2 regions of the Azospirillum largimobile genome follow, and region 1 is predicted to be linked to the other one. Evidence: predicted binding sites of a transcription regulator. Region 1 holds the regulator's gene; the other holds the start of a gene.
What was found. The regulator LexA, encoded in region 1, represses DNA repair genes until DNA is damaged. The targets are predictions, from matches to a motif close to ATGTTCTANTTTGGTTC.
Positions count from the first base shown of each region.

Region 1 (14,637 bases):
GCTGGTCGGGAAGCCCATCGCCTTCAGGATGATGCCCGAATAGAAATCGACGTTCGGATAGAGCTTCTTCTCGATGAAGTACTCGTCCGACAGGGCGATCTTCTCCAGCTCCATGGCGATGTCCAGCAGCGGCTCGTCCTTGATGCCGAGCTCGCCGAGAACCTCGTGGCAGGTCTGGCGCATGACCTGGGCGCGCGGGTCGTAGTTCTTGTAGACCCGGTGGCCGAAGCCCATCAGGCGGAAGTTGTCGTTCTTGTCCTTGGCGCGGCGGACGAACTCGGGGATGCGATCGACCGAGCCGATCTCCTCCAGCATCTTCAGCACGGCTTCGTTCGCACCACCATGGGCCGGACCCCACAGCGAGGCGATGCCGGCGGCGATGCAGGCGAACGGGTTGGCGCCCGACGAACCGGCCAGACGGACGGTGGAGGTCGAAGCGTTCTGCTCGTGGTCGGCATGCAGGATGAAGATCTTGTCCATCGCCTTGGACAGGATCGGGTTGACCTTGTACGGCTCGCAGGGCGTGCCGAAGGTCATGTAGAGGAAGTTCTCCGCGTAGGACAGGTCGTTGCGCGGATACATGAAAGGCTGGCCGGTCGAATACTTGTAGGCCATCGCCGCGATCGTCGGCATCTTGGCGATCAGGCGGTGCGCGGCGATCTTGCGCTCCCGCGGATCGTTGATGTCCAGCGAGTCGTGGTAGAAGGCCGACAGGGCGCCGACGACGCCGCACATGATCGCCATCGGGTGGGCGTCACGGCGGAAGCCGCTGTAGAACTTGGTCAGCTGCTCGTGCACCATCGAGTGGCGGCGCAGGATATTTTCGAAATCCGTGCGCTCTGCCGCGGTCGGCAGGTGGTTGTTGAGCAGAAGGAAGCAGACTTCCGGGAAGGTGGAGTTCTCGGCCAGCTCGTCGATGGCGTAGCCGCGGTGCAGCAGGACACCCTCGTCGCCGTCGATGTAGGTGATGCCCGACTCGCAGCTGCCCGTGGAGGTGAAGCCCGGATCGTAGGTGAAATAGCCGGTCGCGGCGTAGAGCTTGCGGATGTCGATCACGCTCGGCCCGACGCTGCCGTGCAGAATCGGCATCGTGACCTGCTTGCCCGTCTTATTGTCGATGAGGGTAACGGTGTCCTTGCCGTCCTCAGTCTGGGTCATCTCGGCACGTCCTTATCGTTGAGGGTCGGGCTTAACGCCCTTTTTTCGTCGGCGCAGCATAGTTCCATGGCAGCCTGATGGCAACGCACGGAAATGACCATTATGCTGCACCCGCTGCATCGCGGATGCGAGAAAGCGTCGCTTCCCGACCCAGCAGTTCGGCCACCTCGAAGATCGGCGGCGACACCGTCGAACCGGTCAGCGCGGCGCGCAGCGGCTGTGCCACCTTGCCCAGCTTTTCACCCCGTGCCTCGGCGAAGGCACGGACCTGCGCCTCCAGCGCCGCAGCGGTGAAATCCGGTTCGCCGGCAAAGGCTTCGGCCAGTTCCTTCAACAGGCTGCGGCCCTTTTCGTCCAGCAGCGCGGATGCTTTTTCGTCATAGCCGAGCGGCTGCGCGGCCACGTAGAAGCGGGCGCTCTGCGCCAGATCGACGACCGTGCGGGCCCGCTGCTTCAGGCCGTTCATCGCCCGCGTCAGAAGGTCGCGATCTGCGTCGGTCAGGCTGCGGCCTAGTTCGGCCTCCAGTCGCGGAGCGATCAGCCCGACCAGCCGGGAATCCTCGGCCAGACGCATATAGTGGGCGTTCAGGTTCTCCAGCTTCGCGAAGTCGAAGCGCGAGGGCGAGCGGCCGATGCTCTCCAGGTTGAACCACTCGATCGCCTGTTCGGTCGAGATGATCTCGTCGTCACCGTGCGACCAGCCGAGCCGCAGCAGGTAGTTGCGAACGGCTTCCGGCAGATAGCCCATGTCGCGGTAGGCATCCACGCCCAGCGCGCCGTGACGCTTGGACAGCTTGGCGCCGTCCGGCCCGTGGATCAGCGGGATATGGCCGAAGCGCGGCAGGTCCCAGCCCATGGCGTTGAAGATCTGGATCTGCCGGAAGGTGTTGGTCAGATGATCGTCGCCGCGGATGACGTGGGTGACGTTCATGTCGTGGTCGTCCACCACAACCGCCAGCAGATAGGTCGGCGTGCCGTCGGCGCGCAGCAGGATCAGGTCGTCCAACTGGGCGTTCTGCACCGTGACCTCGCCCTGGACCAGGTCGTTCAGGACGGTCTGACCTTCCTGCGGCGCCTTCAGGCGGATCACCGGGGCGACGCCAGCAGGCGCGTCGGACTCGGGGCGGTCGCGCCAGCGGCCGTCATAGCGCATCGGCTGGCCGGCGGCCTTCTGGGCGGCGCGCATCTCTTCCAGTTCTTCCGGGCTGCAGTAGCAGCGATAGGCCTTGCCAGCGGCAAGCATCTGGTGCGCCACCTCGGCATGGCGGTCCTTGCGCTCGAACTGGCTGACCGCGTCGCCATCCCAGTCCAGACCCAGCCACTGCAGACCGTCCAGGATGGCGTCGACCGCCGCTTGGCTCGAACGTTGCCGGTCGGTGTCTTCGATCCGCAGCAGGAACTTGCCGCCGGTGTTGCGGGCGTACAGCCAGTTGAACAGGGCGGTGCGGCCACCGCCGATGTGCAGAAAGCCGGTCGGCGACGGAGCGAAGCGGGTGACGACGGTCATCGGTCTCTCAATTTCCGGTTCGGCGCTGGTAAGATGCGCCGGTGGTTCGACACCGAGGTTTAACACAGCCACCGGGTTGGGAGGCAATGCGATGCGCGCATGGACGGTCGTTGAGGAGTACGCGGGCGGCATCCCTGCGCCGGAAAGCCGTCAGCGGTGACGGTCGCCGGCTGGCCCGAGGAGGAGACGGAGGGTCCGGTCGGGGCCGGTGGGCGGTGGCGACGCCTGTGGTTCCGCATCGGGAGGCGACTCGCGGCCCTGGCGGAGGCGGAGGGGGACCGCTGGGTTCTGTGGCTTCCCGTCGCCTTCGGGGCGGGCGTGTCGCTGTATTTCGGGCTGATGCGGGAGCCGGACTGGTGGATCGGGCCTGCGGCTTGCGGCGGGTGTGCCGCGCTGCTGCTGGTCCTGCGGCGCTGGTTCGCGCTGTTCGGCGCGGCGATGGCGCTGCTGATGGTGGCGGCGGGGTTCCTGGTGGCGCAGGGGCACAGCGCATGGGTGGCGGCGCCGGTGCTGACGCGCGTCGTCACCGGTGCGACCATTACCGGCCGCGTGATGGCGGTGGAACGGCGACCAGGTGCCACCCGCATCACGGTGCGGGAACCGACGGTCAGCCGGCTACCGCCTGAGCAGACGCCGGCCGCGTTGCGTATCCGCCTGCCGGACCGCCATGCGGCGCCCGATCCGGGATCGGTGGTGCGGCTGCGTGCCACGCTGCTGCCGCCCCAGGCGCCGGCCGAGCCGGGCGCCTTCGACTTTCAGCGGCGGGCCTGGTTCATGGGGCTGGGTGGGACCGGTTTCGCCACCGGTGCGGTGGAACTGGTCGAGGCCCCGCCGGTCACGGGCTGGCAAGTGGTGACGGTGGCCTTTGAGCGGGTGCGCGGCGCGATCGCCGAGCGGGTGGCTGCCACCATCGACGATCCGGTGGAGGCGAGGGTCACCACGGCTTTGCTGAATGGGGAGCAGTTCGGCATCCCGGACGGGACGCTGGAGGATTTCCGCAACAGCGGGCTGGCGCATCTGCTGTCGATCTCCGGCCTGCATGTGGGCATTGCCGCCGGCATTCTGTTCTATGTGGTCAGGGCCTTGCTGGCGCTGGTGCCCGCCATCGCCTTGCGTTGGCCGATCAAGAAGATCGCCGCGCTGTTCGGCATCCTGTCGGCCTTGGCCTATACGCTGCTGGTCGGGGCGCCGCTGCCGACCGTACGGTCGGTGTTGATGACCGGCATGGTGATGGGCGCGATCATGCTGGACCGCCACCCGCTGAGCATGCGGCTGGTCGCCTTCGCCGGGCTGGTGACCATCGCCATGGATCCGGAGGGGATGCTCGGCCCCAGCTTCCAGATGTCCTTCGCGGCGGTGGTGGCGCTGATCGCCGCCTTCGAGCGCGGCAGTTCGCGGCTGGCGAAATGGCGCAGCGAGGCGGGATGGTTTCTGCGTGGTCTGCTCTATGTCGGCGGGATACTGCTGACCAGCGTGGTGGCAACGCTGGCGACGCTGCCCTTTGCGCTCTTCCATTTTCAGCAGATCGCCTTTTACGGCGTGCTGTCCAACCTGATCGCCATTCCGATCACCTCGTTCTGGGTCATGCCGTGGAGCTTGATCGCCTACGCCCTGATGCCCTTCGGGCTGGAGGCGCCGGCGCTGATCGCGATGAACTGGGGCGACCGGGCGGTGATCTGGACCGCGGAGTTCTTCGGCCGTCTCCCCGGGGCCTCCCTGACCATGCCGGCGATGCCGGTGGAGGGGTTCGTGGCGTTGGTGCTGGGCGGCATCTGGCTGTGCGTCTGGACCCGGTGGTGGCGCTGGCTGGGGCTGCTGCCGGTCCTGGCAGGGCTGGCTTCGCCGGCGTTCGTGACGCGGCCGGACGTGCTGGTCGCGGGGGACGGGAGCGTGATGGCGGTGAGGATGCCGGATGGTCGCCTCAGCGCCTCGGGCAAGACCGGGGGCCGCGTGATCGAGACATGGCGGGAGCGCGATGGCGAGCGCTCGGGAGCCGATCCTTGGCCGGCGGCGGGGGGGTGGAGCGAGGGAGAGCGGTCGCTGAGCTGCGATGCGCTGGGGTGTCTGTACCGGGTCAAGGGAAGGACTGTCGCCCTTCCGCGGTTGCCGGATGCGCTGGACGAGGATTGCGGGGCGGCCGATGCGGTGGTGACGACGGCGGTGGCGCGGGGATGCCGGGCCGGGGTCGCGATCGACCGTTGGGCGCTGCGGCACGAGGGGGCGCATGCGCTGAGGGTGACCGCGGCGGGAATAGAGGTGGAGACGGTGCGGGGGCTGCGGGGAGAGCGGCCCTGGACCGGGGGGAGGTGAGGGGCGTGGGGAGTGCTGTTGCCCCCACCCTAACCCTCCCCCGCTTTGCGGGAGAGGGAACTCCGCTGATCTGCCGCTCACTCCCTCTCCCGCGATCGGACCAGCCTTCGGCCGGCCGAGAGCGGGGGAGGGTCGGGGAGGGGGGCGAAAGGGCCTCAGTACTTCCGCACCAGACCGACCAGCTTGCCCTGCACGCGGACGCGGTCGGCGCCGAAGATGCGGGTTTCGTAGGCGGCGTTGGCGGGTTCCAGGGCGATGGTGTTGCCCTTGCGGCGCAGGCGCTTCAGCGTCACCTCGCCTTCGTCGACCAAGGCCACGACGATGGTGCCGTTCTCCGCCGCATCGCAGCGCTGGATGATGACGGTGTCGTGGTCGAGGATGCCGGCCTCCACCATCGAATCGCCGGAGACTTCCAGCGCGTAATGATCGCCGGCGGTCAGCATCGAGGCGGGGATGTCGACGAAGGCGCTGTTGTCGCGCAGAGCCTCGATCGGCGTGCCGGCGGCGATGCGGCCATAGAGCGGAAGCTGCACCGTCTCGTTCGCCGCTGCCGGGGTGGGCGCGGGCGGAGCGGTGTCGCGGCCGGCGAAGGCGAAGTCGCCCTTGATGACGTTGGGCTGGAATTTCGGCTTGGGCGCGGTGCGGGAGCGGGCGGCGTCCAGGCCTTCCGGCAGGCGGAGAACCTCCAGCGCGCGGGCGCGGTGGGGCAGGCGGCGGATGAAGCCGCGCTCTTCGAGGCCGGTGATGAGGCGGTGGATGCCCGACTTGGACTTCAGCCCCAGGGCGTCCTTCATCTCGTCGAACGACGGCGAGACACCGCCCTGGCCGAGCCGTTCGTGGATGAACAGCAGCAATTCGTGCTGCTTGCGCGTGAGCATGGATGCCTCCCGGCCGTCGCCAGACTGAAGATGGAACAAAAACTAAACGTTGCTCCATGTTCTAGTTTGGTTCCTGCCGTCCGTCAAGCCCCCCATCGGCTTCTTTTAGAACTTGAGTGGAACATTCGGAACGCCGTGAAACAGTTTTCCGGGTGATGTTCAACTGTTCAACCCGCCGTCCAAACGCTGTGTTCAAGTCTAGATGCTGAGCGCTCCATCGGTCAAAGGGAGCACGGTCACCATGGCGCCGGCCGGCTCCGGGTCGGCGTTGGGCGGGCGTGGGATCAGGCAGTCGGCCTGGGCGTAGAGCGTGGTGATGGCGCTGTCCTGCCGGGCGAAGGGCGTGGCGGTGAGGACGCCGTCCGGTCCGGAAGCCAGGGTGGCGCGCAGATACTCCTCGCGGCGGTCGTTGGCCTTCAGCGCGACGGTCAGCCGGGCGCGCAGCGGCGGCCGGTCGTCCTCTGGCGGCAGCCCCTGCAGCAGGCGCAGAACCGGGCGCAGAAACAGGACGGCGGTGACGCCCGTCGATACAGGATTTCCGGGCAGGCCGAGCAGCGGCACCCCGCCGGCCCGGCCGAACATCAGCGCCTTGCCCGGCCGCATCGCCACGGTCTGAACCTCCAGCGCCACCCCCCGGTCGGCGAGAACGTCCCGCACGAGGTCGTAGTCGCCATGGGCGGCACCGCCGGTGGTGACCAGCAGGTCGCAGCCGACGGCACCTTTCGCCATGGCGGCGACGCTGTCGGGCGTGTCCTTCGCGACGCCAAGATTGTGGGCGAGCCCGCCCTGGGCGGTGACGAGCGCGCAGAGGCCGAGCGCGTTGGTGCTGACGATCTGGCTCGGCCCCAACGGATCGCCCGGCAGGGCGATCTCGTCGCCGGTGGCGAGGACGGCGATGCGCGGCCGGCGATGGACCGACAGCCAGGGCACGTTGCCGCCGGCTGCCAGCGCGATGTCGCGCGCGGTCAAACGACGGCCCTTCGGCAGGAGTTCCTCGCCAAGGGCGAAATCGAAGCCGGCCTGACGGACGAAGCGCCCGGCGGGGACGGCGCGGCCGATGCGAACCGTCGCGTTGTCGGCGCTGCAATCCTCCTGCATCACCACGGCGTCGGCGCCATCTGGCAGAGGGGCGCCGGTGAAGATGCGCACCGCTTCGCCCGGACCGACGCTGCCGCCGAAGGCATGGCCGGCGGAGGATTCGCCGATGCGGCGCAGGGTGACGGGGGTTTCCGCCGTGGCTGCGGCGATGTCGGCGGAGCGGACCGCCCAGCCATCCATGGCGGCGGCGTGGAAGGGGGGCTGGGTCAGCCGGGCGACCACCGGTTCGGCCAGCACGCGGCCGAGCGCGTCGGGCAGGGCGACCACCTCCGCCGGCAGAGGGGCGAAGGCCGACAGGATGCGGGCGCGCGCCTCTGCGACGGAGATCATGGCGTCAGGCCCCAGCCGACGGCGTGGTAGCGGCAGTGCCCCATTCGCCGCTCTTGCCGCCGGCCTTGTGCAGCAGGCGGACGTCGGTGACGGTCATGCCGCGGTCAACCGCCTTGCACATGTCGTAGACGGTCAGGGCGGCAATGGTGACGGCGGTCAGCGCCTCCATCTCCACGCCGGTCTGGCCCTTCAGCTTGCAGGTGGCGGTGACGTCCACCGCATTGCGCGCCGGGTCGCAGGAGAGGTCGACCTTGACGGAGGTCAGCATCAGCGGATGGCACAGCGGGATCAGGTCCGGCGTGCGCTTGGCCCCCATGATGCCGGCCAGCCGGGCGACCGACAGAACGTCGCCCTTCTTCACCCCGCCCTGCATGATGAGCGCCAGGGTTTCCGGCTGCATCAGCACGGTGGCGACAGCGGTGGCGGTGCGTTCGGTGTCCGCCTTGTCGGAGACATCGACCATCACCGCCTTGCCCTCGGCGTCGAAATGGGTGAAGCCGCTCATGCGACGGTCTCCCGCAGGGGTTTCTCCATGAAGACGCTGACGCCGTTCTCTTCGTAACAGGCGTAGGGGCCGCGGTCGGTGAAGCCGGCCTTGCGGTAGAGCCCCAGCGCCTCGTGCTGGTGGATGCCGGATTCGAGCAGCAAGGCGGTCAGCCCTTCCGCCCGCGCCTGCTCCTCCAACCGGGCGAGCAGCCGGTCGCCGATGCGATGGCCACGGGCGGCGGGATCAACGAACATGCGCTTGACCTCGCCATAGCCCGAGGGATCGACGCGCAGCGCGGCACAGCCGACCGGAACGCCGTCCTTGCGGGCGACGAAGAAGCGCAAGTCCGGCGCCTCCAGCTCCGCGATGTCGAGGAGGTGGCAGGTGTCGGCCGGATAGAGCTCCAGCAGATAGCGGTCCAGCGCGGCGACCAGCGCGATGACCTGATCCTGGCGCGGGCTTTCCGCGGCGATGGTGATGTCCGGCATGGGCTTAGACCGGAGCCAGCAGGGCGCGGGTGGCCGTGGTCACGTCGGCCTGCCGCATCAGCGATTCGCCGACGAGGAAGCAGCGCGCCCCGACCTTCGCCATGCGCGCCAGATCGGCGGGGGTGTAGAGCCCGCTTTCCGCCACCAGCATGCGGTCGGCCGGCACGTTGGCCGCCAACTCCTCCGTCGTCGCGATATCGACGGCGAGCGTCTTGAGGTTGCGGTTGTTGACGCCCAGCAACGGCGTCTTCAGCAGCAGCGCGCGGTCCAACTCGGCGCGGTCATGCACCTCCACCAGCACGTCCAGCCCCTGGGCGATGGCGGCGTCCTCGATCTCCGCCGCCTGGGCGTCGGACAGCGAGGCCATGATGATGAGGATGCAGTCGGCACCCAGCGCGCGGGCCTCGACGATCTGGTAGGGATCGACCATGAAGTCCTTGCGCAGCACCGGCAGATCGACGGCGGCGCGGGCGGCGACCAGATACTCGTCCCTGCCCTGGAAATAGGGCTCGTCGGTCAGCACCGAGAGGCAGCTGGCCCCGCCGTCGCGATAGGCGCGGGCCAGGGCCGGCGGGTCGAAGTCGGCGCGGATCAGGCCCTTGGACGGGCTGGCCTTCTTGATCTCGGCGATCAGGCCGTAGCGCCCGGCCTCCACCGCGGCGCCAAGCGCCCGGATGAAGCCGCGCGGCGGGTTGGTTGCGTTTGCGGCCTTGGCCGCGGCCTCCACCTCCGACAGCGGGCGGGCGGCCTTGCGGGAGGCGACCAGCGCGCGCTTGTCGTCGTTGATGCGGGTCAGAACGTCGCTCATCAGGCCACCGCCTCGTTGGTGATGGCGACCAGCCGGCGCAGGCGGTCGCGGGCGCCGCCGCTGTCGATGGCGTCGGCGGCCATGGCGACACCCTCCTTCAGCGTCGCGGCCTTGCCGGCCACCAGCAGGGCGGCGGCGGCGTTCAGCAGCACGATGTCGCGATAGGGGCTGCGCACCCCGTCGAACAGGGCGTGGATCGCCTCGGCGTTGACCTGGGCGTCGCCGCCCTTCAGGTCCTCGATCCGGGCGCGGGGCAGGCCGGCATCCTCCGGCGTCACCTCGAACACCGTCACCTCGCCGTCCTTCAACTGGGCGACGGTGGTGGGGCCGGTGGTGGTGATCTCGTCCAGCCCGTCGGAGCCATGGACGACCCAGGCACTTTCCGAACCGAGCCGTTGCAGCACATGGGCCAGCGGCTCCACCCACTGCCTGGAGAAGACGCCCAGCACCTGCCGCCGGGCGGTCGCCGGGTTGGCAAGCGGGCCCAGCAGGTTGAAGACGGTGCGGGTGCCGAGTTCGACGCGGGTCGGGCCGACGTTGCGCATGGCGAGGTGGTGGCGCGGCGCCATCAGGAAGGCGATGCCGGCATCCCACAGCGCCTTGCGCACCAGCGCGAAGTCGCAGTCCAGGTTGACGCCCAGCGAGCCGAGCACGTCGGCGGCACCGGATTTCGACGAGATGGCGCGGTTGCCGTGCTTGGCCACCGGCACGCCGCAGGACGACACCACCAGCGCCGCGGCGGTGGAGATGTTGTAGGTGCCGGCCCCGTCGCCGCCGGTGCCGCAGGTGTCGATGGTGCCGGGAGGCGCATCGACCGGAATCGCCTTGGCGCGCATGACGCGGGCGGCGCCGGCGATCTCGTCCACCGTTTCGCCGCGCACGCGCAGCGCCATCAGGAAGCCACCCATCTGCGACGGGGTGGCGTTGCCGGACATGATGATGTCGAAGGCGAAGCCGGCCTCGGCCTCGGTCAGGGCGGCGCCGGTGGCGACCTTGCCCAGGATGGCCTTCATATCGGACAGATCGCCGCTCATGCCGCGTTCTCCAGGGACGCGGCTTCCGGCCGGGGACGGGTCAGATCCAGGAAGTTCCGCAGGATCTTGTGGCCGTGCTCGCTCTCGATGCTCTCGGGGTGGAACTGCACGCCGTGGATCGGAAGCTCGCGGTGGGCCAGCGCCATGATCAGGCCGTCGGCGGTCTCGCCGGTCACCTCCAGGCAGGCGGGCAGCGTGTCGCGCTCGACGATCAGCGAGTGGTAGCGGGTGGCTCGGAACGGGCTGGGCAGGCCGGCCAGGACGCCGCGGCCCTCATGCCGCATGCTGTCGACCTTGCCGTGCATGGGAACCGGCGCGCGGATCACCCGGCCACCGAAGGCCTGGCCGATCGACTGGTGGCCGAGGCAGACGCCCATCAGCGGCAGGCGGGCCTTGGCGGCGGCGTCGATCAGGGGAAGGCAGATGCCAGCGCGGTCGGGATCGCAGGGGCCGGGAGACAGCACGATCCCGTCGGGGCGCAGAGCCATCGCCTCATCGACCGTCAGCGCGTCGTTGCGGCGGACCTGCACGTCGGCGCCAAGCTCGCCCAGGTAATGGACGAGGTTGTAGGTAAAGCTGTCGTAGTTATCGATGAGCAGCAGCATGCGCCTTCCGCCTTCCACCTTCGCCCGGGTCGTCGAGGCCGTTCCGCCCCTGTTCCAACGATGGACACCCTAGCCGCTGAGGGGGCGGATTTCCAGCCTCCGCGCAGAACTCCGCGGCATCAGCGGCAGTCAAGCTGCGGCAGGGTCTTCGGATCGTCCGACACGGTGCCGCGGATATCGGTTTCCAGCGTCAGGGTGCAGCGGCGGATCTGGCGCGGCAGGTCGGCGGCGAGCGTCGCCTGGGTGTTGCGGTAGCGGCAGACCAGGAAGACGTTTTCGCGGCGCGAACCTGAGAACTCCCAGACCTGGACGATGCTGCGCCCCCGCCGCACCTCGCGGTCGGGGGCGAGCGTCGCGGGCGCGGCCGAGGTCATCTGGCTGGCGCGGTCGCCCTCGACGATGGAAATGCCGGCGAAGCTGTGGCTGTCGCGGCCCGGGTAGGGCGACCAGCCGCCGGGGGCTTCGGGCTGCGCCTGGACCGTCAGGCTGGTTGGGCAATCCAACCCGTTGGCGGCCGGCGCCGGTGTCGCGGCGACGGTCGAAATCAGAACGGCGATGACAAAGATGGGACGCATGTGGAGGACTCTTCGGGCGGACTCTTGAGGACGGGCTCGGCCGGACAGGACGCTGGCGGCGTGACGGCAATTTGCACCGATTGGGCGATTGCGGTCACGACGGCAGGGTGCCACTGTGCGGCGCCCCGGTCGCAGGATGGACGTCGTCACCATGGCCCGCAAGGCGCCTTCGAAAGCCCGCAAGTCTCCGCTTCCCCCCTTCCTGTCCAACCCTTTCGTCCTGGCGCTGGCGGCCGTCGCCGCGGTGTTCGCCGTGGCAATGGGGGTGGCGACGCTGACCGGCGGCGGCTCCGGTGGAAGGGCCGGCGGCGAGGCGGCCAAGCCGGCGCCGGTGCAGCAGGCGACCCAGCAGGCGGGTGTGCCCCAGGCGGTGCAGCCTCCGTCGGTACCCCCGGCCAAGGTCGAGCCACCTGCCGCAGCCTCGCAGCCGGCCGCGCAGGCGGGCACGGAAAGCACGGGCCAAGCGGCGGCGGAGAAGCCGGCACCCGCGGAGTCCCGACCGCCGGCCACGGCGGTGGCGATGCTGCCGCCGCCCGCTCCGCCCAGCCAGCCGCCGGTGCAGGCCCCTTCGGGCAACGCCGCGCTGTGGCGCAAGAACGCCCTGCCGGCGGAGGTGCCCCAGGGCAAGCCGATCATCGCCATCGTCATCGACGACATGGGGCTGGACCGGAAGCGCTCGACCCGGATGGCGGGGCTGCGCGGACCGCTGACCTTGTCCTGGCTGCCCTATGCCCGCGACCTGCAGGTCCAGGCCAAGGCGGCGCGGGCCAACGGGCACGAACTGATGCTGCACATGCCGATGGAACCCAGCGTGAAGGCCGATCCGGGACCGAATGCCCTTATGGTCTCGCTCGACCGGGGGGAGATCGTGAAGCGGGCGCGTGCGGCGCTGGACAGCTTCGACGGCTATGTCGGGGTCAACAACCATATGGGAAGCCGATTCACAGCCGACCGGGCCGCGCTGGCGCCCGTGCTGGGTGAACTGCATCGCCGCGGCCTCCTGTGGCTGGACAGCCGGACCACGCCCAACAGCGCAGGCATCGGGCTGGCGCAGGAGCTGAAGATGCCCTGGGTCGGCCGCGACATCTTCCTCGACAACCAGGAAACGGTGGCGGCGGTGAAGGCCCAGTTGGCGAAGACGGAACAGGTGGCGAAGCGGCAGGGCTATGCCGTCGCCATCGGACACCCGCATGATGCGACAATCGATGCCCTGGCGTCCTGGCTGCCGGAGGTGCAAAAGCGTGGCTTCGTTCTTGTCCCGGTCAGCGCGGTGGTGCGGACGCACCATGCCGGCGGCTGACCCGACCGTGAGGGGAGCTCCGTGACGATGGCCGATGCATACAAGGTGGATGGGATGACCTGCGGCGGCTGCGCCCGCTCCGTGTCCAACGCGATCACCAAGGCGGCGCCCGGAGCGGTCGTGACGGTGGACCTTGCGGCCGGCACCGTTCTGGTGGACGGCGGCATCCCGGTGGAGGTGGTGCGGCAGGCGGTGGAGGCCGCAGGCTTCGATTTCGGCGGTGCCGCGGCCTGACGCCGACCCGGTGCGCCGAGTCTGGTACGTCGCGTCTGGTGCGGCGCAACAAAACCGTTTTCAGATTGTGGATATTGCGGGATACTCGGGCCGACGCGATTCGTGCCCGGAGGTCCCGATGCCGCTTTATTCCTACCGCTGCAAAGCCTGCGACCATGGCTTCGAGACCCTGGTGCGCTCCGGAGAAACGCCGGCCTGTCCGTCCTGCGGCAGCGTCGACCTGAGCCGCCAGCTGTCGAACGTGGCACCGGAGGGCAAGTCTGGCGCCATCGTCCAGTCGGCCCGCCGGATGGTGGCGAAGGAAGGGCACTTCAGCAACTACGCTCGGGCGGAGCGGCCGAAGGGGTGAGGATGGGGGGCATAGGCCCCTCCCAAACATTGCAGTTGCGTCTTACGCGTGTGGGCTTGGTTGGCGATGGCCGGATGGCGGACCGTAGGCACGCTGAGAGCGGGGGGGCTGGGTCAGGGCATCGAAGCCGATATTCTCCGAAGCAAGCCCTCACACATCCACCACCATATGCGGCCGGAACGCCCCCTCCAGCGTCAGCAGCAGGTGCAGGTAGACAGCCACCTTTCGCGCACGATCGGTGTTGCGGGACAGGCAGTCGCGCAGTTGTTCGGCCAGCCGGGCGGTTTCCGCGTCCAGTTCTGGTGCGGCGGTGGTGATGGCTTCGACGATATGCTCGGGACCGACGGGAAGCGGGGCAGCCGGGTCCTTCAGCAACGCTTCGGCCAGCGCCTCTTCATCATGATGGACCGGAGGCGGTGTCGCCGGCGCTGGCGGGGCGCGCCGGGACAGATGGCTGCGCAGATTGTCTTTCAGCAGCGACCGCTGACGATCGTCCAGCCCGTCGAACTGATCGACCTCGTCGAACAGAAGATCGTACAGGCGCCGGCGCTGCGGATTGGGCGGGCTATGGTCACGCCGTTCCTGCTCGCGATCATGCCGTTCCTGGCGAGAGTTGCGGCGGCTGTTGCGGTCGGTGGCGCTGCCGCTCCGCTCGACGCCCGCGGTGCTGCGGACGCTGAATTCCGGCGGACCGATGCCGCGGCTGGATGTGAGATTGCCGGACATGAGCCGCCTCCCGGGACATGTATTCCCTGGCGATCGAGTCTGGCAGAGCCGGCGCTTTCGTCAACGCGAAAGCGCCGGCTTTTTTGCGTCAGTCGCCGGCCCCAGCCCCGACCGCGTCGTCGGTGGCGCCCGGCTTGCTCTTGCCGAAGCCGATGGTGGGGAAGACGTTGATCAGCGCGGTGATGAAAGCCGCCAGATAGGGCAGCGACTGCACCACCAGCAGGCCCGACCACATGAAGGCGTCGCGGTTCTCGTGGCCGAAGACCATGACGATTGCCAGCGCCGCACCCCACAAGGACACCAGCAGCACCAGTTCCTCACGCGCCATCAGGAAGGCCTGCATCAGCGCCGGCTGGTTCTCGCACTTGGGCGTGCGGACGAAGGGGCGGCCGGAAGTGAAGATGCCCAGCCACATGGCGCGGCCCACCGTGTGGGTCAGGGCCATGCCGGCCACCGCCGCGCCGACCTTGTCCCAGAAGCCGCACCTCACCCGCGCCTCGTAGAGCCAGAGCGACGCGCCGACCTTGAAGGCGAAGACGCTAAGCGTCGGGATCATGAAGACGTTGGGCGGGAACTCGAAATATTTCGGGAAGGCCATCAGGCCGATCGACCACAGGATGCCGGCGATGCCGAAGATCATGTGGGCGGCGTCGGCGAACCAAGGCAGCCAGCCGGTGATGAAATGATACTTCTGGCCGGCGGTCAGCTCCTTGGCGCCCGGCGACAGCTGCCGCCAGTGATGCTTCAGGA
Region 1 is NZ_CDRMUA020000001.1:1,005,967-1,020,603, forward strand. It holds gene gltA (citrate synthase) at 1-1,158, opposite strand, end outside; gene gltX (glutamate--tRNA ligase) at 1,259-2,665, opposite strand; gene ACWPKK_RS04645 (ComEC/Rec2 family competence protein) at 2,822-4,975, shown strand; gene lexA (transcriptional repressor LexA) at 5,131-5,853, opposite strand; gene ACWPKK_RS04655 (molybdopterin molybdotransferase MoeA) at 6,052-7,281, opposite strand; gene moaC (cyclic pyranopterin monophosphate synthase MoaC) at 7,286-7,786, opposite strand; gene ACWPKK_RS04665 (GNAT family N-acetyltransferase) at 7,783-8,256, opposite strand; gene trpC (indole-3-glycerol phosphate synthase TrpC) at 8,261-9,064, opposite strand; gene trpD (anthranilate phosphoribosyltransferase) at 9,064-10,098, opposite strand; gene ACWPKK_RS04680 (anthranilate synthase component II) at 10,095-10,703, opposite strand; gene ACWPKK_RS04685 (STY0301 family protein) at 10,823-11,278, opposite strand; gene ACWPKK_RS04690 (divergent polysaccharide deacetylase family protein) at 11,415-12,578, shown strand; gene ACWPKK_RS04695 (heavy-metal-associated domain-containing protein) at 12,606-12,812, shown strand; gene ACWPKK_RS04700 (FmdB family zinc ribbon protein) at 12,931-13,161, shown strand; gene ACWPKK_RS04705 (hypothetical protein) at 13,312-13,887, opposite strand; gene ACWPKK_RS04710 (glycosyltransferase family 2 protein) at 13,976-14,637, opposite strand, start outside.

Region 2 (14,637 bases), on a different contig from region 1:
GATATCCACCGCCGGCACGGGTGTCCGGGCGTCGCCGTCGTGATCAATGGAATCAGCGTGTGTGTTCCGGCGCACCCGCGACATGTGGGCCTCGGCGTTGAGCAGGAAGTAGTAGGTGTAGTCGTCCATTTCTCTTGTCCTTTTCTGGGATGCCAATCGACCTTTTCAGTCCTCCCCGTCGAGGGGGACAAGAGCAAACGACGAATATTTACTGATGTGCTGAACGGAACTGAATGCAATGCTGGACGATTCCGTTCAGCACGGTGCTGAATTTCCGCCGCTGGATGCAGGAGCCATTTCCATGAGAGAAGGCGAACTGTAGGAGGACCGCGCCCTTCCAAGCCTTGGATCGAAAGGAACACGCCATGGCTCCGTCCGCGAAGGTGCTTGCCGCACCGATCGTCGCCGGCCCGGGTTCGCCGCCGTTGGCGGTGCTGGGAACCTCCCTGATCATCCGGGAATGGAGCGAGCCCGGTCCACGCTACCTTCACGTCCACCGGTCTGACGACGAGGCCTGGTACGTGCTCGAAGGAGCGCTCCGGTTCCGCTTCGCCGATGGCGAGGTCGAGGCCCCGGCGGGAACGACCGTCTTCGTGCCCGCCGGCGTGGCGCACACCTACCTGATCGCGTCCGAACCCTGCCGCTACTTGATCGTCCTCACGCCCAACCTCGACCGTCTCATTGCCAAGCTGAAGAACCTGCGGGATGAAGCCCAGATCTCCACGACGCTTGCCGAACACGACACCGTCCAGTTCGGCCAAGCCCAGGCGCCGGACCGGGACCAATGATAGAGCCCGACCTCTCGCGCGCCGACCTCAACCTCCTGGTCCTGTTCGAGGTCGTCCTGCAGGAGCGCCATGTCGGGCGCGCGGCCGAGCGGCTGAATCTATCGCCCTCGGCGGTCAGCCACGGTCTTGGGCGCCTGCGCCGGCTCCTCAACGACCCGGTCTTCCTGAGAACGCCCAAGGGCGTGGTCCCGACTGCGCGCGCGCTCGAGCTGGCCGGGCCGATCGCCGATATCCTCGCCAGGGTTCGGCAAGTCGTGACGAGCGCCGAACCCTTCCACCCCGCGACCACCAGCCGCCGCTTCATCATCGGCGCGCCGGACGGGGTCTCGGCGGTGCTCCTGCCCACTCTGCTTGAGACGCTGGCAACACGCGCCCCCGGCGTTGACCTCGGGGTCCGGCAACTCCTGCCCCTGCCGGGCATCGCGGACGTCGCCCGCGCGTGGCAGGCCGCCTTGGACGATTTGGAATCCCGCGCGATCGACGTGGCGGTCGTCCCGGTCGAGGAAGTGCCCGCCCGGTTCGTCGCGCGGACTCTGTATGAGGAGAACTTTGTCGTTGCAACACGCGCAGAGCATCCCTTCGCCGACGACCCCACACTGGACCGGTACTGCGAGATGCGGCACGTGGTCGTCTCGATGACGGGTGATGCGGAAGGCCTGTTCGATGAAGCACTGGCACGGCTTGGCCGCTCCCGGCGAATCGCTTTGACAGTGCCGAACTTCATGCAGTCGATGGGGCTCGTGGCAGCGACGGATCTTGTCGCTGCCCTGCCGCAGAAGCTCGTTGAGATGCACGCGGCGCGCTACGGCCTCAGGATCTCGGCGCTGCCAGTATCCTCGTGCCCGAACAGGATCCAGGCGATTGCGACCAAGGCCTCGCTCGCTGACCTGGGCGTCGAGTGGCTCTTCGGCATCCTGCAGGCACCAGGGTGAGAGGCTCGGTCTCAAGCAAGCATGGGCCTGATACTCCGACTTCGGCGACTGAACCTAGCCGGAATACCGTGTCGTTAAGGATCACCTTGAAGATTGCGGTACTTGGGCCGGACGCTGGGTCGTTGGCAGTCCACCCAATGATTGAAGGCGTTTGGCTCGAGGGCGTGGTGGCGGCAGTAGTCGTCTCGCGATAGGCCGCTGACACGCCACGCCCTGACATGCTGACGGTCCGGTGTCACGGCACGGCGATCTCCCGTGGTGGTTGGCAGTTCAGCCGCAGGTACTGGTTCGGGCGTTTTGGGAAGGGGAGCCGGCGGCTGCAGGTCAGTGGGCGGTAGGACGTGAATGTGGTCCTCATAGCTCCAGCGGCGATGGTCCGTGGCGGCGGCCCGGCTGCGGGTCGGAAAATTGCTCATCTTGCGTTTCACCACGCGCGGATTGTGGCGCCCGCGGCTCCGTTCCGCGGGCACCGCCCAGATTTCAGCCAGGACCATCACCAGCATCCGTTGCCGTCGCCGAGGGGGAAAACGCCGCGTGAAGCGGCAAATGGCGGCGCACCACACGCACCGTGTGCAGGAAGGACAGCATGTCCGGATCGCGGGCGTCGGCGGCCCCGAGGGCTTGGCTGATCGAGGAGGTGACGATCTGGCAGAACCGGCCCCTGGACGCGCGCCCCTGACTGCCCCCTGACGTCACCAAAGGCCACTTTGTGATACCAGCATAGAGCTGAAAAACAGCAGATATGACCATCAAATCATATAGGTTACCGAGGTGTAATGCTCGAAAAATCGATAAAAATTTCACAGTATTTCTCTCTCCAGTGTATAATTGGGTCTCTTTTGGAACGGAGGTCGTTATGGTCGACGGCAACTCTCTCGTGCCTGGACAGCATTACGAAGTCGACTGGCCTAACCGCTACTCCCCTCCGGCACCGGGGATGGTTCTCCTCGACCAACGCCACACAGCCGATGGAGGGCGTGCGATGTTTGTGTGGGGGCTGGGCTCCGGCTGGCGGGAGATCGTCTGCTGGTCCGAACCCGAGGGTGCTCCGGTCACAGACAGCCTGTGCGCTTGCGATTGTGGTCTGGGGACAGCGGTGGTTTGGACGACGACCTGATGTATCGCCCCCCCAGCGACTGCGCAGCGGGTGGGTGAGGTGGCATGCTCCCTGAGGCCAACAGCGGCCATAGCACAGGCAAGGAGACTGCGCAGCCCCCCTCCTGGTCAGGCGGAGCGGGAGCGGGCGGATAATGCCTTCCCCCGTTTGGCGATCCGGTCGGCATTGAAGTCCCTCAGGCGTCCTTCGGCCAGATCGGCCATGCCCCGGTCGATGTCCGCCTTCAGCGATGCGAATTCCTGGCGTTGCAGGGCGCGCTTCACCGCCCAGTCGCGCAGAGCCTCGCGGATGACCTCACTGTTCGATGCATAGTCGCCGCCGGAAACGGCGCCCTTCACAGCCGCCGCCATGGCGGCCGGCAAGGTGATGGTCAGACGCTCGATCTCTGCCACGACGAGTCTCCATGGAGTATTTGATCATACTTGATCATACCCATGACAGCCGTCAACCCGCCCCTTCCACCAGTTCCCGCGCCCGCCGCAGGTCGGCGACGAAGTCCTGATAGGCCAGTTCCGCCGTCTCCCCGGCTGGCAGGCGCAGCAGGTAGGACGGGTGGACGGTGACGAAGCCCTCCCAATCGCCGAACCCCATCCGCCCGCGCTCCCGCAGGACCGAGACGCTGCGCCCGGTCAACGCGAGCGCCGCCGTGGCGCCCAGCGTCACCACCAGACGCGGGCGGACGAAGGACAGCTCCTTCATCAGCCACCAGCGGTAATGCTTCACCTCGCCGGCGGTCGGCGACTGGTGCAGGCGGCGCTTGCCGCGGGCGACGAACTTGAAGTGCTTCACCGCGTTGGTCAGGTAGGCGGCGCCGCGCTCGATCCCGGCCTCCTCCAGCGCGCGGCTCAGCAGCTGTCCGGCCGGGCCGACGAAGGGACGGCCCTCCAAATCCTCCTGGTCGCCGGGCTGTTCGCCGACGATGGCGATGGCCGCCCCCTCCGGACCCTCGCCCAGCACCGCCTGGGTGGCTCCCGGTACCAATGGATCCGCGCTGCGGATGATGCGGTTCAGCTCGGCCAGCGTCGCCGGCTCCTGCCGGGCCATGGCGGCGACGGCCTTGTCGGGGTTGCGGTGGCGGGGGGCTGCGGCCTCCGCCTCGATCATCGCCTGCACGCGGGCGGGGGCGGAGCGGATCATGCCGGGGATCGCCGCCGCTTCCGGCAGGTTGGCCCAGTATTTCCGCGGCATCTCCGCCCGCATCGCGGTGGGGTTCACCCGCGCCGGGTTGAAGGTGCTTTCGTAATAACGCTGCCAGCCCTCGGCGAAGCGGTCGTCGCGGTCGAGCCCCTCCGGCCTCAAAGCCGCCGGTCCGACGGTCAGCGACCGCCGGTCCCAATGCAGCGATCCGACCGGCGTCAGGATGGTCCAGACCAGGCTCTCGAAGCGCTCGACGAAGAAGGGGGCGGTGGCCTCGACGATGAAATGGTCGGGCTCGAACCACGCAACGTAGCGCTCCCCTCCATCCGGATCGCGCACCTCGCGGAAGCGCAGGAAGGCATGCATCTTGTGCAGGTCGCGCCGCACCGCCTTGTCGAGCAGCGCCAGCCGATGCACCAGCGGATCGGCATGGTGGTCGAGGATGTCGCGCTCCCCCCGCAGCACCCGCCGGACCAGCCGGTGCAGCAGGGCGTAGCGTTCCGGATCGCGGTGGCAGACCACGGTGCCGATCAGTTCGCCCACCGGGCGCGGCAGCGGAACCGGCGGCGCGTCCGCCGGCAAGGGCACCTCATCCCCGAACAGCGACGGCGCCGCCCCGCCGCTCCACACCACCTCGTCCGGTGCGACGCCGAGTGCCACCAGCCCGCGCAGCGCGCGGCGGAAGCCGTCCAGGTCGGCGCCGTCCTTCAGGTCCACGCGGTACATGGTCAGAACAGGCTGAGCTGCTTGGGCGGCGCCACCAGCCTTTGCCGCAGGTCGGCGCGGTCGGTCAGCCCGCCCGGATGGTGGTCGGCGGCGATCAGGAAGGCGCGCGCCCGCTTCAGCCCGGACGACAGCCGCGCCACATCCTCCAGCCGCAAGGTGGTGTGGCGCCGCGCCTCGACGATCTTGTCGACCGCCCGCGCCCCCAGCCCCGGCACGCGCAGAAGCATCTCGCGGTCGGCGCTGTTGACGTCGACCGGGAAGCGCTCGCGGTTCTTCAGGGCCCAGGCCAGCTTGGGATCGATGCCCAGATCCAGCATCCCGCCCTCGCCCCCGGCGGCGATCTCCTCCACCGTGAAGCCGTAATAGCGCAGCAGCCAGTCGGCCTGGTACAGCCGGTTCTCGCGCTGCAGCGGCGGCGGCTTGGCCGGCAGGGCGGAACTCGCCTCCGGAATCGGGCTGAAGGCGGAGTAATAGACCCGGCGCAGGCCATAGCGGCGGTAAAGCGTGTCGCTGGTCTCCAGCACCGACAGGTCGGTGGAGGCGTCGGCGCCGACGATCATCTGGGTGCTCTGCCCGGCGGGGGAGAAGCGGCGTTTCTCCTCCTTGGCCTCCAGGATGCGCTCGCCCACCTGCCCCATCACCGCCTTGATGGCGCCGCCGTCCTTCTCCGGCGCGAACTCCTTCAGGCTGCGGTCGGAGGCCAGTTCCAGGTTGATCGACAGACGGTCGGCCCACAGCCCGGCCTGCTCGATCAGCCAGGGGCTGGCCTCCGGGATCGTCTTCAGATGGATGTAGCCGGCGAAGCCATGGTCGCGCCGCAGCGTGCGCGCCACCAGCATCAGCTGCTCCATCGTGTAATCGGGCGAGCGGATGATGCCGGAGGACAGGAACAGCCCCTCGATGCAGTTGCGCTTGTAGAAGCCCAGCGTCAGCTGAACCACCTCGTCCACGCTGAAGCGCGCGCGCCGCACGTTGGAGGAGCGGCGGTTGATGCAGTAGGCGCAGTCGAACAGGCAGTAGTTGGTCAGCAGGATCTTGAGCAGCGAGACGCAACGCCCGTCCGGCGTATAGGCGTGGCAGATGCCGGCCCCGGTGGTCGAGCCGATGCCGTCCGGCCCGCCCGTCCGCCGCTTGGCGCCCGAGGACGCGCAGGAGGCGTCGTATTTCGCCGCGTCGGCCAGAATCCCGAGCTTGTCGAGCAGCGCGTCATCCACCGTGGAGGCTTCCCTCTCCCTTGAAGATGTTCGCAATATGTTCTTTTGAAAGCAAAAGGCAAGCCGAGTGATCACTCCGCCGGCTAAAGCGCGGCGGCTTTTCGGACAAGCTACGCGGCAACCCGCCCGCTTGGCGTCCGAAGGCCCGATCCAGGCCTGAATTTGTTGTGCCCGAAGGCCCGGAACTCGATGACGGACGCGGCCGCCACGTCGCGGTCTTCGACCAGACCGCATTCCGGGCACCGGTGCACGCGATCGGCCAAAGTCTTTTCGACCTTGGCGCCGCAACACGGGCACTCTTGCGACGTGCCGCGCGGATCGACGGCGACCACCAGCTTACCGGCTCTCTCGGCCTTGTAAGCGATCAGCGCCCTCAACAGGCCCCACGCAGCGTCCAACACGTCCTTGGCCAGCATCGAGCGGGCCAGGCCTTGAATCTTGAGGTCTTCGACCGCGATGCGGTCGTAGCGGGCGACGATGTCCGCCGCCAGCTTGTGCAGGTAATCGGCGCGGCGGTTGGCGGCCTTGTGGCTGTAAGCCGCCAGACGCGCCTTCGCCTTCTTCCGGCGTTTGCTTCGCAGATCCGGTTTGCGGCTGCGAGACACCGCCCGCTGGCGCTTGCGCAGCCCCTTGGCGGCCTTCTTGGTCCAGTTCGGCCGCTCGACCAGAGCGCCGTCCGACAGCGCCACCAGCGCCAACAGTCCGGCGTCGAGGCCGACGGTGACCGGCCCGGTCACCGAGTGGGCCACCGGCGCATCGAGCTGGAACACGACATACCACTTGCCGGCCTGGCGGGTGATGACGGCCGCGCCGCACGCCGCACCCGACGGCCAGTCGCGGTGCCACTTGACCTTCACCAGGCCTGGAATCCCGACGATCGACAACCGTCGCCCCGGCTTCATCGTCAGGCCATCACCAAAACGGAAGTCGGCCGCGTGAAAGCGGGCAGACGCCTTGAAGCGCGGAAAGCCAGCCTTGGCGGCACGCTTCACACGACCGAAGAAGGCATTGAAGGTCTTGTTGAGCCGGCGCAGCACCTACTGCTCGGCTGAGAACGAATAGGTGCCCAGCTCCGGCACCTCGGCGCGCAGCAGCTTGAGTTCGTCGGCCTGGGCCTTGTAGTTCAGTGAAACGCCCTGCCGGCGATAGGCCTCGATGCGCTGTTGAAGCCCGGCGTTGTAGAGCTGGCAGAACCAATACAGCATCTCGTCGAGCGCTTCGCGCTGACGCCGGTTCGGGTGGATGCGGTATTTGTAGCTGAGAAGCATAAGGCTCTAAGCCAAAATAAGTGCGTTTATCTCTGCTCGGGGAGCGATGTTGTAGTTCCACTCGGGATGGAAGGCGTTTCGGGTGATGGCGAGAGCGTCCATCTCGGCGTCTGCTACCTTGATACCCTTGGCGTAGTCTGCGGTGTCGAGTTCGCAGGCAACCGTCAGGCCCGTTTTGGTGGTGGTGGCGGCGATCAGTTCGACGATGGCGAGCCGGCTGGTCAGTGGGCGAGCGCGCCAATTCTGCGAGATGTGACAGAAGAGGCGATGCTCGATCTTGTTCCACTTCGAGGTGCCCGGCGGGTAATGGCAGACGCTGATGGTCAGGCCGGTTTCGTCAGCCAGCTTCTGCAATTCCACCTTCCACAGCCGGACCCGGCTGCCGTTGGAGCCGCCACCGTCTGCGGTGATCATCAGGGTGCGGGCCTGCAGGTAGCGGGCCTGTCCCATCGTCTGCCACCAGCGACGGATGGACTGGACAGCAAACTGGGCGGTGTCGTGGGTCACCCCGACACTCACCCACCCGGCGTTCTCGGCGACGTCGTAGACGCCGTACGGAATGGCCTTGCCGCGCTCCTTGTCTTCGAAGTCGTGCACGTTCACTCGGCGCGGCTTCCCCTCGGGGCACCAGTCGGTTCCAGCATTCTTGTAGGGGCCGATCAACTCCTTCTTCTTGGTGTCCACCGAGATGACCGGAGCGCCGGCGGCCTGGAAAGTCAGCACCTGGGCATTGATGTGCTCGAACTGTGCGTCGCGGTCGGGATGGCCGCGCCCCTCGTTGGCCTTGCGGTTGCCCTGACGGGAAAAGCCGAGCCGACGCAGCAGGCGGCGCACCGAGTTGGCCGACACCCGATGACCTCTGTCCCGCAAGGCCGCCGCCAGCTTCTCCAGGCTCTTGGACACCCATAGCAACGGCCGCTCCGGACAGCCCAGCGTCATCGGCCCGACCAACTCCAGCAGGGCGCGCTCCAGCAGCGGATCCCTGTCAGTCAACCGCTTGCGCCCACCGCCCGGCTGCCGTAACCGTGGCCCAGACGGCGCTACGCCAGCGGCGATCTCCTTCAAACCGCGCCCAATGGTGCTCGGTGCGATCCCGGTGGCCCGTGCCACCGCGGCGATCCCGCCACGGCCGAGCGCCTGCGCTTGGGTGGCGGCGAACAGACGGCGGCCCCGCTCGTCCAGGCTCGGACGCAAAAGGGCATATTGGCGGCGCAGCACGGCTTCATCAATCATGCCGACGAGTCTACCGACCCCGACGCCCCCTGAGAATCCCCGACCGCACAGCAAGCCCGGTCGATTCATCTATTTTGGCTCAGCTCCTAAGCGCCGTGCTGTCCTGCGTTTGTTCTGATATATGCCCGCCCGAGCGCTTCGCAAGTTTGCGGACCGAATTCCCCTGCCGGCTAAAGCGGACAGTTCCCTTCGGCGTCCATATGGCGGGAGCAAAATCGCGCCTCCGGCCCGTCCCTTCAGCCCTGCCGCATCGCCTCGCGCAGGTCCCGCAGCACGCCGTCCCAGTCGCCCGGCGCCGTCTGCCGGAACAGCCGGACCGACGGATACCAGACCGTGTCGTGGCGCCCCTGCATCCAGCGCCAGTCGGCGGCGTGGGGAAGCAGCGCCCAGGTTGGGTGCCCCAACCCGCCGGCGAGATGGACGGTCGAGTTGTCCACCGACACCACCAGATCCATGGCGGCGATCAGCGCCGCCAGCCCATCAATGTCGCCCCAGGCGTCCAGCCCCGGATCGGCGATGCCGGCGGCGGCAACCTCCGCGGCGACGTCGCCATATTGCAGGCTGACCAGTTTGACATCCGTCCCGTCCAGTGCCCCGGCCAGCCGGTCGAGCGGGATGGAGCGCAGATGCCCGACCGAGGCGTTCTTGCTGCTCCAGGAAAGCCCGACCAGCCGATATCCATGTCCATGGCCGTCCCCGATCCGCTGCCGCAGCTCCGCCACCCGCTCGGGATCGGCCTTCAGGAAGGGGGGCTGGCGGCCGGCGAAATCCTCCATCCGGCGGCGCATCAGGCGCGGCAGGCTGCCGGCCGGGATTTGCGCGGCCACGTCCGGCGCGGTCAGCCGGCCGCTCAGCGGTTCGGTGCGTGCGACCACGGTGACGCCCGGCTGGGTGTTGGGCAGGCCGCGGGCGAACAGCGGGGCCAGCCGCGCGTCGCAGTCCAGCACCACCCGCACGCCTTCCCCGGCCAGCTGTGGGATCAGGCTGGCGAACATCACCTCGTCGCCCAGCCCCTGTTCGCCCCACACCAGCAGGCTGCCGTCGCCCCGCCCGCCATCGGCCAGGGGCTGCCCGTCCCAAAGCGGCTGGGGAAATCCGACTCGCGGGAACCGGCCGGAGGCCACGGCCCAACCCTGTTCATACTCGTCCCACCCCTCCGCCAGCCGGCCGAGCGTCAGCAGGGCGATGGAGCGGTTGAAGCGGGCCTGAGCGTGGTTGGCCGGGTCGGCCTGCATCGCCTGGTCATAGGCGTCCAGCGCGTTCCCGGCATCTCCCCGCGCCATCAGGGCGGAGCCCAGCGTGTTCCAGCCCATGGCGAAGCCGGCGTCCGCCGCGACCGCGGCCCGCGCGTCCCGCTCCGCCCGCTCCAGCCTTCCCAGCTTCAGCCAGCCGTCGGCGCGGTTGTTCAGCAGCACGGGATTCCCCGGCAGCAGGACCAGCCCGCGGCCATAGCCGGCCACCGACTCCGCAAGGGAGTCCCCCTGCCGCCCCAGGCCCTTCAGTCGGTTGCCAAGCTCGTTCCACAGGACGGGGTCGTCGGGCGCGAGCGTCACGGCGATGCGTGCGGCCTCCGCCGCCCGCTCCGGCAGCCCCTCCCCCGCCAGCAGCGTGGCCAGGGTGGTGAACGGCCAGGCATCAGACGGGTTTCCCAGGGCGATCATGCCGCGACGGTGGATGGCCAGGGCGGCACCGTTTCGCCCCGCCCCCTGCTCCATGGCAGCAAGCCGCAGCAGCGCCTTGGGGGACGCCGGTTCCAGCATCAGCACCGTGCGGAAGCCGTCCCGCGCCCTCGAAGCCTGCCCCTGCGCCTCGCACAGCAGCGCACGGTTCAGGTGGAGGTCGGCATGGAGTGGCGCCGCCGCCAGCAGTACCTCATACTGCTCCTCTGCCTCGGCCAGTCGCCCCAGTTCCTGGAGCAACCCTGCCAGTTGGAAGCGTGTCCCCGCCTCGTCTGGCCGCAGGGTGACGGCATGGGCGTAATGCCGGGCGGCCCGGTCGGGCCGGTTCAGCGCGGCCTGGACCCGCGCCAGATTGACATGGAAATCGGCGACGTCGGGAGTGACGGCGATGGCCTGCGCGATCCGGCCTGCGGCTTCCTCCGGCCGTCCGGTCAGCGCTGCCAGGATGCCCCATAGGTGAAGCGCATGGGGATGGCCGGGGGCGGCATCGAGGATGCGGCGATACAGGATATCGGCTTCGCCGAAGCGCCCGGCCTCCTGATGATCCAGCGCTGCGATCAGCGCTTCCTGCAATGTTGCCATGGCCTCTTATAGGATGGGGAAAATCGCCGGTCCAGGCCCCGCTCCAAGCCCGGCCCCCTTGGGGCGCAAATTGTGCAGGTGCCGTCTTGACAGGAAAGCGGGACGGGGCCACGTGCTCAACACCTGGATCCGGGCCCCTCTGGCGACTTAGACGTGGTCGCGATGTCGGATCTCTTCACCTGCTTTTGCGCCGACGGGCGTGACCTTGGCAGCATGCAAGTCCGTGGCTTTGGCCATGGGAGCAGCGCTGCTTCGCCGCAGGCGAAATCGCGGGGACGTTGGCTAGGGAGGCGCTGTCTAATAGCGACAAGCGAGCATCGTTCGAAGAACAACGCCGTCGAGTCCTGTACTTCGCCTGCACCGGCGGCGCGGCGCCGCTTGCCGTCATTACGCAGACCATTGACAACCAGAGGAATGTCAAAGCTATGCGCGCCGCCACCCCGTCCTTCATTGCCGAACTTCCACTGTGCACCAACGCGGCGGACGAGCGTGTATTGGCGGTGCGTTTTGAGGCGGCACGCCACATATACAATGCCTGCCTGGACGAGGCGCTGAAGCGCCTTGCCCTTATGCGCCAGTCCAAGGACTGGCAGGCCGCCCGCGCCATGCTCAAAGGAAAGCAGCGCACGGCGTTGTTCAAGGCGACCGTGCTGCGTTTCGGCTTCTTCCCCGCATCGATCCAGAAGCACGCCGAGGCTTGCCGGGACGCTTGCTGGATCGGCCAGCACCTCGGCAGCCACGACACGCAGACCACGTCCTTGCGCGCCTTCAAGGCGGTGCAGATGCACGCCTTTGGCAAGCGGGGGCGCCCCCGCTTCAAGGGCAAGAACCGCCTGCACTCGGTCGAGGGCAAGGGCGACGCGGTGATCCGCCTGCGCTGGCAGGACGAAATACCCGTCGTGCTGTGGGACGGCCTCGTCCTGCCGCTCCTGCGCGATCCGCGCGACCGCGACGGTTGGCAGGAGCAGGCGCTGTCGTGCCGGACCAAGTACGTCCGCGTCCTGCGACGGAGCGTGCGCGGCAAGACGCGCTGGTACGCCCAACTGGTGCAGGAGGGATTGGCGCCGCGCAAGGAGCGCCTTCCGGTCGGCGCAGGCATCGTCGGCCTGGACCTCGGGCCAAGCACCCTCGCCGCCGTGTCGGACACGGATGCCACGCTGGAGCCGTTCTGCCCAGGCGTGGCCGACATGGACCGGGCGATCCGCCGTTTCCAGCGCGCCATGGACCGGTCCCGCCGCGCCACCAACCCCGACGCCTTCAATGCGGACGGCACGTACCGCCGGGGTGCGCGCATCGCAGTGCGCTCGCGCCGCTACCGCGTCCTGGCGGCCAAGAAGGCTGAGGTGGAACGGCGTCTGGCAGCGGAGCGCAAGCGTGCCCACGGCGAACTCGCCAACCGGGTGCTGGCGCAGGGGAACACCATCAAGACGGAGAAGGTGAGTTACCGGAGTTTCCAGAGGAATTTCGGCCGGAGCGTGAAGCGTCGCGCGCCGTCCCTGTTCGTCTCGATGCTGAAGCGCAAGGCTGCGAGTGCCGGTGCTTCGGTGGTCGAGTTTGCAACGCGGACGACGCGGCTGTCGCAGATTAGCCACGACACGGGCGAGTACGTGAAGAAGCCGCTGTCCCAGCGGTGGCACGTGCTTGCTGATGGCAGCCGGGTACAGCGCGATTTGTATTCGGCGTGGCTGGCGCGCTTTGTCGAATGGGACAGGCTCGACACATCCCAATGCGCGGTGCATTGGGCGGCTGCGGAACCGCTGCTGAGACGGGCGGCGTCGGGCTTCAACCAATCTGCGATTGGGGTGGGCTTCGCCCTTCCCAACGTCCGAAAGGGCGTCGGAGCGGATCGCCCGTTGCAGGGGGAGGGCCGCCGGACCGAGGCTGCGGATGCTGTAGCGCAAGCGAGAGCCGCAGAGAGGTCCGGCGCAGGCACCCCCAGAACCCCCGGCGTTAGCTATGGGGAGGTTCAGCGCACTTGGAGGGACTATCTTTGCTGAAAAACCGACAGCCCCGCACCGAAGCGCGGCACTCCCCGCCCCTACCCTGGTCCAATCCCGTCTTTCACTCATTCTGCGGATGCAGGCCCGCGCCAGCGTTCCTGCCTGCCGACAGGTGCCGAGGGGTGACCGAACCAGGGGCCTTTTTGTTCCCTTCCTTTTGCAACCCTCTTTGAGGACCAGCATCGCCATGGACCACACCGAACGCCAGATCATCGACGACTTGTTCGCCAAGCTGCATCAGGCCGAGGCGCAATCCGGCCCGCGCGATCCCGAGGCCGAGGCGCTGATCCGCGAACGGATCGCCCGCCAGCCGGCCGCCCCCTATCTGATGGCGCAGGCCATCGTGATGATGGAGCAGGCGCTCGCCGCCTCCCAGGGCCGCAACGAGGAACTGGAGCGCCAACTGCGCGAGCGTCCCGCCGCTGCAGCCGCCCCGGCCCAATCCGGCGGTGGCGGTCTGTTCGGCAGCCTGTTCGGCGGTGCCGCCAAGCCCGCTCCGCAGCCGTCATATCCGGCGGCCGCCCCGGCCGCTGCCGCCATGCCGTCCGGTTCGCCCTGGGGCCGTCCGCCGGCTGCTCCCGGCACTCCCGCCTATGGCGACCCGCGCGTCGCCGCCTATGCCCAGCAGCCGCGGGCCGGCGGCGGCTTCATGGCCGGCGCCATGCAGACAGCGGCCGGCGTCGCCGGCGGCATGCTGATCGGCAGCGCGCTGTCCAGCATGTTCTCGGGCGGCGAGGCGGTGGCGGCTGAGGCCGCGACCGCCGCCACCGACGCGGCCACTGCCGCCACCGACCATGTCGAACAGACGGTCGAGGACAGCGGCTGGGGCGATTTCGGCGGCGAAGAGGAACTCTGAGCCCTGCACCGGTTCGCGGCAGGGGGCCACGGGAGGGAGGCGGCCGGCCCTCCTCCGGCGGCCCGGGTTTCCTCAGGCCTTGACGATGCGGTCGGCGAAGCCCTTGATGCCCTCGACGGTCCGCATCGCGTTGCGGGTGTCGACCACCAGCGGGCAATGGGCGGCGAGGCTTGGATAGTCGATGCCGTCATGGTCGGTGACGATCACCGCCGCGTCGAACCCCGCCAGCGTTTCCGGTTCCCAGGCGATGGAGGTCCGGCCGGCGAGCGCCGCATGCTCGCGGGTGACCGGCAGCACCGGGATGAAGGGGTCGTGGTAGTCGACCGCCGCCCCACGCTCCAGCAGCATCTCCATCAGCCGCAGCCCCGGCGATTCCCGGCTGTCGTCGACGTTCTTCTTGTAGGCCATGCCGACCAGCAGGATGCGCGACCGGCTGAGCCCGATCCCGGACTTTCGGTCGAGTGCCAGGGCGAGGCGGTCCACCACATGGCGCGGCATCATCGTGTTGACCTCGCCCGCCAGCTCGATGAAGCGGGTGGAGATCTGGTACTCGCGCGCCTTCCAGGTCAGGTAGAAGGGGTCGATCGGGATGCAGTGGCCGCCCAGGCCGGGGCCGGGATAGAAGGGCATGAAGCCGAAGGGCTTGGTCTTCGCCGCCTCGATCACCTCCCAGATGTCGATGCCCATCGGCTCGAAGACGATCTTCAGCTCGTTCACCAGGGCGATGTTGACGGAGCGGAAGATGTTCTCGGTCAGCTTGGTCGCCTCCGCCGCCCGCGTGCCGGAGACGGGGACCACCTGCGGCACCACCTGCTCGTAGAGCGCCACCGCCAGCCGCCGCGCCCCCTCGTCGTCGCCGCCGACCACCTTGGGGATGGTGCTGGTGGTGAAGGTGATGTTGCCGGGATCCTCGCGCTCGGGCGAATAGGCCAGGAAGAAATCCCGCCCGCTGGCCAGCCTGGTCTCCTCCAGGATCGGCCGCATCACCTCGTCGGTGGTGCCGGGCCAGGTGGTCGATTCCAGCACCACCAGCTGGCCCGGCCGCAGCCGGTCGCGGATCAGGCGGGTGGAGGCCTCGACGAAGCTCAGGTCCGGTTCGCGCTGC
Region 2 is NZ_CDRMUA020000007.1:90,650-105,286, forward strand. It holds gene ACWPKK_RS29635 (DUF924 family protein) at 1-129, opposite strand, end outside; gene ACWPKK_RS29640 (cupin domain-containing protein) at 366-788, shown strand; gene ACWPKK_RS29645 (LysR family transcriptional regulator) at 785-1,720, shown strand; gene tnpA (IS66 family insertion sequence element accessory protein TnpA) at 1,795-2,223, opposite strand; gene ACWPKK_RS29655 (ribbon-helix-helix domain-containing protein) at 2,945-3,229, opposite strand; gene ACWPKK_RS29660 (UdgX family uracil-DNA binding protein) at 3,282-4,700, opposite strand; gene ACWPKK_RS29665 (putative DNA modification/repair radical SAM protein) at 4,703-5,914, opposite strand; gene ACWPKK_RS29670 (RNA-guided endonuclease InsQ/TnpB family protein) at 6,025-6,951, opposite strand; gene ACWPKK_RS29675 (helix-turn-helix domain-containing protein) at 6,952-7,182, opposite strand; gene ACWPKK_RS29680 (ISAzo13 family transposase) at 7,189-8,415, opposite strand; gene ACWPKK_RS29685 (tetratricopeptide repeat protein) at 8,652-10,676, opposite strand; gene ACWPKK_RS29690 (hypothetical protein) at 11,102-12,673, shown strand; gene ACWPKK_RS29695 (DUF2076 domain-containing protein) at 12,864-13,532, shown strand; gene ACWPKK_RS29700 (nucleotide sugar dehydrogenase) at 13,605-14,637, opposite strand, start outside.
Region 2: ACWPKK_RS29665 (putative DNA modification/repair radical SAM protein) is a predicted target of LexA. The motif match lies at 5,941-5,957, and genes of this name have one in related genera.